3 regions of the Streptomyces sp. NPDC005775 genome follow, and region 2 is predicted to be linked to each of the others. Evidence: riboswitches for the same ligand, from Rfam matches in the RefSeq annotation. Region 2 holds a riboswitch; each other region holds the start of a gene.
What was found. A riboswitch is a leader RNA that binds a small molecule or an ion and turns the genes downstream of it on or off. The one in region 2 is predicted to bind S-adenosylmethionine.

Region 1: it holds a riboswitch for S-adenosylmethionine, as region 2 does, so the genes downstream of both, ACFYPA_RS03585 (hypothetical protein) here and thrC (threonine synthase) in region 2, are expected to answer to the same signal.
Region 3: it holds a riboswitch for S-adenosylmethionine, as region 2 does, so the genes downstream of both, ACFYPA_RS24535 (aminotransferase class V-fold PLP-dependent enzyme) here and thrC (threonine synthase) in region 2, are expected to answer to the same signal.

Annotation. Positions count from the first base shown of each region.
Region 1 covers NZ_JBIAIU010000001.1:807,274-810,442, reverse strand. The annotation lists gene ACFYPA_RS03590 (phosphocholine-specific phospholipase C) at 1-1,647, shown strand, start outside; SAM riboswitch class IV at 1,771-1,880, shown strand; gene ACFYPA_RS03585 (hypothetical protein) at 1,928-2,353, shown strand; gene ACFYPA_RS03580 (cytochrome P450) at 2,558-3,169, shown strand, end outside.
Region 2 covers NZ_JBIAIU010000006.1:52,342-55,510, reverse strand. The annotation lists gene ACFYPA_RS15810 (MoaD/ThiS family protein) at 1-6, opposite strand, end outside; gene thrC (threonine synthase) at 47-1,339, opposite strand; SAM riboswitch class I at 1,357-1,483, opposite strand; gene ACFYPA_RS15800 (glucosyl-3-phosphoglycerate synthase) at 1,637-2,584, shown strand; gene ACFYPA_RS15795 (trehalose-6-phosphate synthase) at 2,638-3,169, shown strand, end outside.
Region 3 covers NZ_JBIAIU010000011.1:39,544-42,712, reverse strand. The annotation lists gene ACFYPA_RS24535 (aminotransferase class V-fold PLP-dependent enzyme) at 1-1,296, opposite strand, end outside; SAM riboswitch class IV at 1,471-1,588, opposite strand; gene trpD (anthranilate phosphoribosyltransferase) at 1,678-2,742, opposite strand; gene ACFYPA_RS24525 (cytochrome bc complex cytochrome b subunit) at 2,866-3,169, opposite strand, start outside.

The DNA.
Region 1 (3,169 bases), on a different contig from region 2:
ATGGCCCACCTCACCCGCGAGGACATTCCGTTCCACTACGCCCTCGCCGACGCGTTCACCGTCTGCGACGCGTACCACTGCTCGTTCATCGGGAACACCGACCCGAACCGCTACTACCTCTGGAGCGGGTACACGGGGAACGACGGTTCCGGTGGCGGCCCCGTCCTCGGCAACGACGAGGCGGGATACGGCTGGACCACCTACCCCGAGCGCCTGGAGCAGGCGGGGGTTTCCTGGAAGGTCTACCAGGACATCGGCGACGGGCTCGACGCCGCCGGGTCCTGGGGGTGGATCAGCGACGCCTACCGGGGTACGTACGGGGACAACTCGCTCCTCTACTTCGATAGTTACCGTAACGCCGTGCCCGGCGACCCGCTCCACGACAAGGCCCGCACCGGGACCGACATCAAGAACGGCGGAGGGCTCCTCGACGACCTGAAGGCCGATGTCCGGGCCGGGACGCTGCCGAAGGTCTCGTGGATCGTCTCCCCGGAGGCGTACAGCGAACACCCCAACTGGCCCGCCAACTACGGCGCCTGGTACATCTCGCAGGTCCTGGACGCGCTGACGGCCGATCCCGAGGTCTGGGGCCGGACCGCCCTCTTCATCACCTACGACGAGAACGACGGCTTCTTCGACCATGTCGTGCCGCCCTTCGTCCCGTCGGGGCCCGCGCAGGGGCTGTCCACCGTCGACACCTCCGCCGACTACTTCCCCGGCGACATCCGGTACACCGCCGGACCGTACGGGCTCGGCCAGCGCGTGCCCATGCTGGTCGTCTCACCGTGGAGCACCGGTGGGTTCGCGTGCTCCGAGGTCTTCGACCACACCTCCGTCATCCGCTTCATGGAACAGCGCTTCGGCGTGCACGAGCCCAACATCTCGCCCTGGCGGCGCGCCGTCTGCGGTGATCTCACCTCCGCCTTCGACTTCAGTCGTACGGACGCCTCGGACCTCTCGTTGCCGTCGACCGACGCCTACGAGCCTCCGGACCGCCTCCGGCACCCCGACTACGTCCCCGCACCGCCCGCCACCGGCAGCGTGCCCAAGCAGGAGAAGGGGGCACGGCCCACCCGGCCGCTGCGCTACGCACCCTTCGTCGACGGGGCCGCCGATACGGCCACCGGCACGTACCGCCTCACCCTCAGTGGCGGCGCCGCCGCAGGGGCGCAGTTCCTGGTGAGCTCCGCGAACCGCACGGACGGGCCCTGGACCTACACCACCGAGGCCGGCAAGTCCCTCGCGGACAGCTGGAACACCGCCTATTCCAAGGGAGTGACCGACCTCACCGTCCATGGTCCCAACGGCTTCCTGCGCACCTTCCGGGCCGGCGGCAAGGTGGCGGGGCCGGAGGTGACGGCGCGTCATGTCGCGGCGGGTGGTGGACTGGAGCTCACCTTCGTCAACGGTGGGTCCTCGACCGTGCGTCTGACCGTGCGCAGCGCGGCCGGGTACGGGGGAGGGGTGCGGGCCTTCGCGGTCAGCGCCGGCGCGACCGTGAAACACGTGCTCGACCTGCGGGGGAGCAAGAGCTGGTACGACGTCACCGTCGTCTCCGACGTGGACGCCACGTTCCTGCGGCGCTTCGCCGGACACGTCGAGACCGGCCGGGCCGGTTCGAGCGACCCGGGTCTCGTCACCGGCTGAGGGCCCCGGGTCAGGGGCCTCGTCCCGGCGGGCGGTCCGGGGCGGGTGGTGCCCGGGGCCGGGGCCGCGCACTCCTGACCACCCGTCGGTTCGTGCCGTTCGTGTGCGTTAGAGTCGTGTACGGGTCATGAGTTCCAGTGCGCAGCCCCGGCTTGCTGGACGGCACCCCGCTCCGCTGCGGGTGCTCCGGGTGACGACCTGCCCCGTGCGAAGGGCACGGGGAACAGCGGACCGCGGTGCAGGAGATCCGGGGTCCTCACCTCGGAAGGCGAACCTCACCATGCTGCGTCATCTCGCCCAGAACGACTCCGTGCGGAGTGACGGCTGCTCCCGCTATGCCGCGGGTCACCGCGTGCACTGGATCCACGCGAAGAAGTGCCGCCAGGAGCCGGGGCGGGCCGTCGAGATCCTGGTCACCTCGGGGGATGTCCGTGATGACGGGTGGGTCGAACTGCGGGCCGCCTTCGACCATGCCGACAACCTCCCCGCGGTGTGGACGCATGCCCCCGGCGCGCTGCGGGAGACCCTTGCGAGTCACCTCGGGCGGGTGTACTGGCTGGAGCGTTGGCATGCGCTGAAGCTGGTGCACGGCGGCGGAGTCAACGGCGGCGCTGCCGGGCTCGTCAACGTCGGGTTGGAGGCCGGGGAGCTGTGCGAGACCGCGGTTCGGGACGACCGTGCCGGGGGCCGTGGCTCCCTGGCGTAGCCCGTCCCGTCGCGTCCGCACCGTGAGCTCGTTCGGTACATCGCGATGCTCGGCAATTGTGCTGAGATGTCGTCCCGCTGTTCCGTTCAGGGTGTGGGATTGATCGTCGCTGACCGTTCCGACGGCACACAAACTCCTTATAGTGAACGTGCGTTGATCGCCTGATCTTGACGCGTGCAGCTGTCGCCACAGGAGTCAGGACCCATGACGCGCCCTTCTTCCGCAGAGCCCGCGCCACCCTCTCCCTCTCCGCCTCCCGGTTGCCCGGCGCACGCCGGTGCCGTGCCACTCGGCGGGCCCGGGTTCCAGACGGAACCGCAAGCCGTCTACCGCGCCATGCGGCGTGATCACGGGCCCGTCGTCCCCGTGGAGCTGCCGGGCGGCTTCCCCGCCTGGCTGGTCATCGGGTACCGGGAACTGCATCAAGTCACCAGCGACGCGGAGCTGTTCCCGCGCGATGTCGGGCTCTGGAACCAGTGGCCCCACATCCCCGACGACTGGCCCCTGCTGCCGATGGTGGGGCGGCCCCTGCCGTCCATCTACTTCAGCGCGGGGGAGGAGCACCGGCGGCACGCGCGCATGGTCGGGCCGGCCCTCGAAGGCACCGACCCCTTCGAAATCCGCAACCACTGCGAACAGTTGGCGGACGGGCTCATCGACGCCGTGTGCAGCCGCGGCACGGCCGATCTCGTCGCCGACTTCTGTGAGCCCCTGCCCGTCCTCGTCCTCGCCCGTCTGGTCGGGTTCCCCGACGACGAGGGTGCCGACATCGCCCAGGTGCTGAAGGACCTCGCGGACGGCGGCCCGGACGCGCAG
Region 2 (3,169 bases):
GCTCATGGTGTGCCCTTCCTGAAGTCTCGGGTGGTCGGAAAGCTCGTCAGCTGCCGGCGAGGCCGGCGGCGCGGAAGGCTTCCAGGCTCGGGCGGATCGTGGCGCTCGCCTGCGAGGTGGCGGCCACCGCGTCCAGCGTCTTGAGGCCGTCACCGGTGTTCAGGACGACGGTCGTGAGCGCCGGGTCCAGCAGACCGGCGTCGATCAGCTTCTTCGTCACGCCGACCGTCACCCCGCCCGCCGTCTCGGCGAAGATGCCCTCGGTGCGGGCCAGCAGCTTGATCGCGTCGACGACCTGCTCGTCGTTGACGTCCTCGACGGCACCACCGGTGCGGCGGGCGATGTCCAGGACGTACGGGCCGTCGGCCGGGTTGCCGATCGCCAGGGACTTGGCGATGGTGTTCGGCTTCTGCGGGCGGACCACGTCGTGGCCGGCCTTGAAGGCGGCGGAGACCGGCGAGCAGCCCTCGGCCTGGGCGCCGAAGATCTTGTACGGCTTGTCCTCGACCAGGCCGAGCTTGATCAGCTCCTGGAGGCCCTTGTCGATCTTCGTGAGCTGCGAACCGGACGCGATGGGGATGACGATCTGGTCGGGCAGCTGCCAGCCGAGCTGCTCGCAGATCTCGTACGCGAGGGTCTTGGACCCCTCGCCGTAGTACGGGCGCAGGTTGACGTTGACGAAGCCCCAGCCCTCGCCGAGCGGGTCGCCGATGAGCTCGGAGCAGAAGCGGTTGACGTCGTCGTAGTTGCCCTCGATGCCGACCAGCTCACCGCCGTACACCGCGGCCATGACGACCTTGCCCTGCTCCAGGTCGTGCGGGATGAACACGCAACTGCGCAGGCCGGCCCGGGCGGCGGCGGCACCCACCGCGCCGGCGAGGTTGCCGGTGGAGGAGCACGACAGGGTGGTGAATCCGAAGGCGCGGGCGGCCTCGACGGCGATCGCGACGACGCGGTCCTTGAAGGAGTGCGTCGGGTTGCCGGAGTCGTCCTTGACGTACAGGCCGCCGGTGACGCCCAGCTCGCGGGCGAGGTTGTCGGCCTTGACCAGCTTGGTGAAGCCGGGATTGATGTTGGGCTTGTCCGCGACGTCGGAGGGGACCGGCAGCAGCGGCGCGTAGCGCCAGATGTTGTTCGGTCCGGCCTCGATGCGCTTCTTCAGCTCGTCCGGGGAGCCGCTCGGCAGGTCGTACGCCACTTCGAGCGGCCCGAAACAGGACGCGCAGGCGAAAAGGGGGCCGAGTGCGAATCGCTCTCCGCATTCGCGGCAGGAAAGCGCCGCGGCGGGACCGAGGTCCACAGAAGCTTCGGTGTGTGCTGCAACAGTCTCAACAGCCATGATGGCGAGGCCCTTTCTCCTCATCTTCCTCGCGACGCATTTCGTCACGAGACGGAATTGGCACCTTCCCCACCTGACCTCGCGGTCGGCGGGAGGGTTGCCGGGACTTCAACGGGCCGTTCCCTCTGTCCCTCTGGATGAGCGCTGTGGCACTGGACCATGGATCCAGGCGTTTATCGGCGGACGGACCCCGGCATGCGACGGCCATCTGCGTTGTTCAAGACTGTAACCGAAGCACTGGACGGTTGAGATAGTCGTCCGTACCGCGAGATGGATCACATACAGGGAGTATCGACCGTGCTGGAAGAGGTCGAACGCTGGCTGACCAGGCGTTCCTGGTCAGCCGCCGACCGCCCGCTGGACCGTCTGCTGGATGCCAGGAAGGACGCGCACGGGACGGGCGTGAGCGTGGTGCTGCCCGCGCTGAACGAGGCGGAGACGGTCGGGGACATCGTCACGACGATCCGGCGCGAGCTCATGGAGAAGGTCCGGCTGGTCGACGAGCTCGTGGTGATCGATTCCGGCTCCACGGACGCCACCGCCGACGTCGCCCGCCGGGCGGGCGCCCGGGTGGTCCACCGGGACGCGATCCTCCCCCGCATCCCGGCCGTCCCCGGCAAGGGCGAGGTGCTCTGGCGGTCACTCCTGGTGACCAGCGGTGACATCGTCTGTTTCATCGACGCGGACCTGAAGGACTTCTCGGCGGACTTCGTCTCCGGCATCGTCGGCCCGCTGCTGACCGACCCCTCGGTGCAGTTCGTCAAGGCGATGTACGACCGCCCGTTCGGCGACACCACGGGTCAGGGCGGCCGGGTCACCGAAATGGTGGCACGCCCGCTCCTCAATCTGCACTGGCCGCAGCTGGCCGGTTTCGTCCAGCCGCTGGGCGGCGAGTACGCGGTGCGGCGCTCGCTGCTGGAGCGGCTGCCGTTCCCGGTCGGTTACGGAGTGGAGCTGGGCCTGCTCGTCGACTCCCTGCACACGGTCGGCCTGGACGCGCTCGCGCAGGTCGACGTCGGCGTCAGGAAGCACCGCCACCAGGACGGCCAGGCGCTCGGCCGGATGGCGGCCGCCATCTACCGGACCGCTCAACTCCGCCTGTCCCGCGGTCACCTGGTCCGGCCGTCGCTGACCCAGTTCGAGCGTGGCGAGCACGGTTTCGTCCCGCACACGTACCCGGTGGACACCGAGGAGCGGCCGCCGATGCGCGAGATCGAGGAATACGTCGCACGCCGCGCGGCGTGAGACGGCATGACTTCGCACGTTTGGGCGGTTCGTGATCGGGCTAGATTCCGCCCATGGTCTCCGAGCACGCACCTCAGCCCGCTGCCCAGGTACTCGTCGCGTCCAACCGAGGCCCGGTCTCGTACGCGCTGCGCGAGGACGGCGGCCTCGACTCCAGACGCGGCGGGGGCGGGCTCGTCTCCGGCCTGAGCGCCGTCGACGACAAGATGTGGGTCTGCGCCGCCCTCGGGGACGGTGACCGGGAGGCGGTGCGGCGCGGGATCGGCGAGCCGGGCGTCCGGATGCTCGACATCGACGCGAAAGTGCACGCCGACGCGTACAACGGCATCGCCAACTCGGTGCTCTGGTTCGTCCACCACCTGCTCTACCAGACCCCCGTCGAGCCGGTCTTCGACGCGGAGTTCCGCCGCCAGTGGGCCGCCTTCGAGACGTACAACCGGGCCTTCGCCGAGGCGCTCGCCGAGGAGGCGGGCGAGGGTGCGGCGGTCCTCGTGCAGGACTACCACCTGGCGCTGGTGCCCGGCATGCTCCGCGAGCTGCGCCCCGACCTCCGGATCGGCCACTTCTCGCACACCCCGTGGGCGC
Region 3 (3,169 bases), on a different contig from region 2:
CTCCTTGACCGCGCGCAGGAAGCGCTCGATGTGCTCGTCCGGCGTACCGGCGCCGAAGCTGACCCGGATCGCGTTGAGGGACTTCTGGCCCGGCTCGGCCTCCGGCGCGCCGCACTCGCCGACGTCCTGAGGGTCGCTGCCGAGCAGGGTGCGCACGAGGGGGTGGGCGCAGAACAGTCCGTCGCGGACCCCGATGCCGTACTCGGCCGAGAGCGCGGCGGCGAAGTGCGAGCTGTTCCAGCCCTCCACCACGAAGGAGATGACGCCGACCCGCGGGGCGTCGTCGCCGAACAGCGAGAGCACCTTGACCGCGGGGACCTCGGCGAGTCCTGCGCGGACGTCGGCGACGAGCCGCTGCTCCCGGGCGACCAGGCTGTCGAACCCGGCCTCGGTGAGCGCCTTGCAGGCGGAGGCGATGGAGTAGACGCCGATGACGTTGGGCGAGCCGGCCTCGTGGCGGGCGGCGGTGGTGTGCCATTCGACGTCCACCCCGCCGTCGGCGCGCCGGGCGACCTGGCGGGAGGCGCCGCCGCCGGCCAGGTAGGGCTCGGCCGCGGTCAGCCAGTCGGAGCGGCCGGCGAGGACGCCGGAGCCGAAGGGCGCGTACAGCTTGTGACCGGAGAAGGCGACCCAGTCGACGTCCAGCTCGGCGATGTCGACGGGGTGGTGCGGGGCGAGCTGGGCGGCGTCCAGCACGATCCGGGCGCCGTGGGCGTGCGCGGCGGCCGCGAGCTCCTTGACGGGCCACAGCTCGCCGGTGACGTTGGACGCGCCGGTGACGCAGACCAGGGCGGGGCCGTAGGGGTCACGGCCGGCGAGCGCCCGCTCCAGGGTCTCGACGGCCTGGGCGGGGGTGCGCGGGGCGTTCAGGTACGTCACCCGGGCGTCGCGCCAGGGCAGCAGCGAGGCGTGGTGCTCGGTCTCGAAGACGAACACCTGGCAGTCGGCGGGCAGAGCGGCGGCGAGCAGGTTGAGCGAGTCGGTCGTGGACCGGGTGAAGACCACCTGGTCGTCGGCGCGGCAGCCGAGGAACTCCGCCACGGTCTCGCGGCTGCTCTCGAAGAGGTCCGTGGAGAGCTGCGAGAGGTAGCCGGCACCGCGGTGGACGCTGCCGTAGTACGGCGCGTACGCGGCCACGTCGTCCCACACCCGCTGCAGGGCCGGGGCGCTGGCGGCGTAGTCCAGCGCGGCGTAGGTGACCTCACCGCCGGTGACCAGCGGAACCGTTACATCCTTGCCCAGAACCGGCAGCGGGGTACAAATCGACTGGTCGGTGGCAGCAGTGAGGACAGACATGACGAACTCCCGTAACAGGCAGGCGAATCCCGCGTGCCCGCGGATACGCGACAGCACGGAGGGAAGAAAGAAGGGTGTGCGGAGAAGGGCCGAAAAGCCCTAGCGCATTCGCGTGCTCACAAGAGGCTCCCTGAGGACCAGGACCCCACGGGTGGACATCTCACGATGTCGAGGGGTCCGCGCTTGCCGCAGACCTCGCTGCCTGCGGCCTGGTCTTCACCCGGGGCACCCCGCCACGGACGGAGGGTTGCCGGACAGCGGGCCGGGGCCGTAGTCGCTGTCACTCATGACCTGCGCAGCATCTTGCCACACCTGCGAAAAGGCGCAAGGCGCGGTCCATGATCTGGACCGCGCCCTGCCTCGTCTTCCGTGCGCCCCGCCTCAGGCGTTGCTGGCCACGACCCATCTCTCCAGCGTCCGGCCCGCCGCGCCCGAGTCGATGGACTCGGCGGCCTTCGCGATCCCCGCGGTGAGCTGCTCGGCGAGCGTGCCCTGCCCCGGGTCGAGCGCGACGAGCGCCGCCGCCGAGTTGAGCAGGACGGCGTCCCGTACGGGCCCCGTCTCCCCCGCGAGCAGCCGGCGGGCCACATCGGCGTTGTACGAGGCGTCGGCGCCGCGCAGCGCGTCCACCGGCACCAGGTCCAGGCCGACGTCGCGCGGGTCGAAGGCCTCCTCGCGCACCGCGCCGTCCTTGGCGATCCAGACCCGGGAGGTCGCGGTGGTGGTCAGCTCGTCCAGACCGTCGTCGCCCCGGAAGACCAGGGCCGAGTTGCCACGCTCGGCGAGGACGCCCGCGACGATGGGCGCCATCCGCAGGTCGGCGACGCCGATCGCCTGCGCGCGCACCTTGGCCGGATTGGTGAGCGGCCCGAGGATGTTGAAGGTGGTCGGCGCGCCGAGCTCCGCCCGGGCCTTCGCCGCGTACCTCAGGGCGGGGTGGAACTTCACGGCGAAGCAGAACGTGATGCCCGCTTCCTCGGCGACCTCGACGACGCGCTGCGGGGGCAGTTCCAGATTGACGCCGAGCTTCCCCAGGACGTCGGAGGAACCACTGGCCGACGACGAGGCGCGGTTGCCGTGCTTGACGACCTTGGCGCCCGTCCCGGCCACGACGATCGCCGACATGGTGGAGATGTTGACCGTCTTGGCCATGTCTCCGCCGGTGCCCACGATGTCGACCGTACGGCCGGGCACATGGATGGTCGTGGCGTGCTCGTACATCGCGCGGACCAGACCGGAGACCTCCGTGACCGTCTCGCCCTTGGCGCGCAGCGCCACGGCGAAGCCGGCGATCTGCACGTCGGTCGCCTCGCCGCTCATGATGCGGTCCATCGCCCAGGCGGTGTCGTCCTCCGTCAGGTCCTGGCCGCGCAGCAGGGGGGTCAGCACGCCGGGCCAGGTACGAGCCGCCACGCTGTCGCCGCCTGCCGGGGTCACAACGTTCATGGTCCGCTCCTGGGGTCCACAGCCGATAAAGGGGATGGGACCACCCTATCGAGCCCCGGGGACAGCGAAGAGCCCCGTCCATCGGATGGACGGGGCTCCTGCTGTGGCGATCAGTTCAGGTGATCAGTGGTGGCCGTGGCCGCTGGTGATCTCCTTGTACTCCTCGGCGGTGGGCTTGGGGATCTGCGTGTGCTCGCCGTAGAAGCCCTTGCTGAGCTTGGCCCGCAGCTTCTGCACCGGGGAGATCTTGCGCTTGACGCCGTTCTCGTCGACCTCGGGGCCGAGTTCGACCGGCTTGTACTGCTCGTGCGCGGTGAGCGTGTGCAGCTGCGCGGGTGCGAGCGGCTCGTGCACCTCGACGAACTCACCGTGCGGCAGGCGCTTGATGAGACCGGACTCACGCCCGTGCAGCACCTTCTCCTTGTCC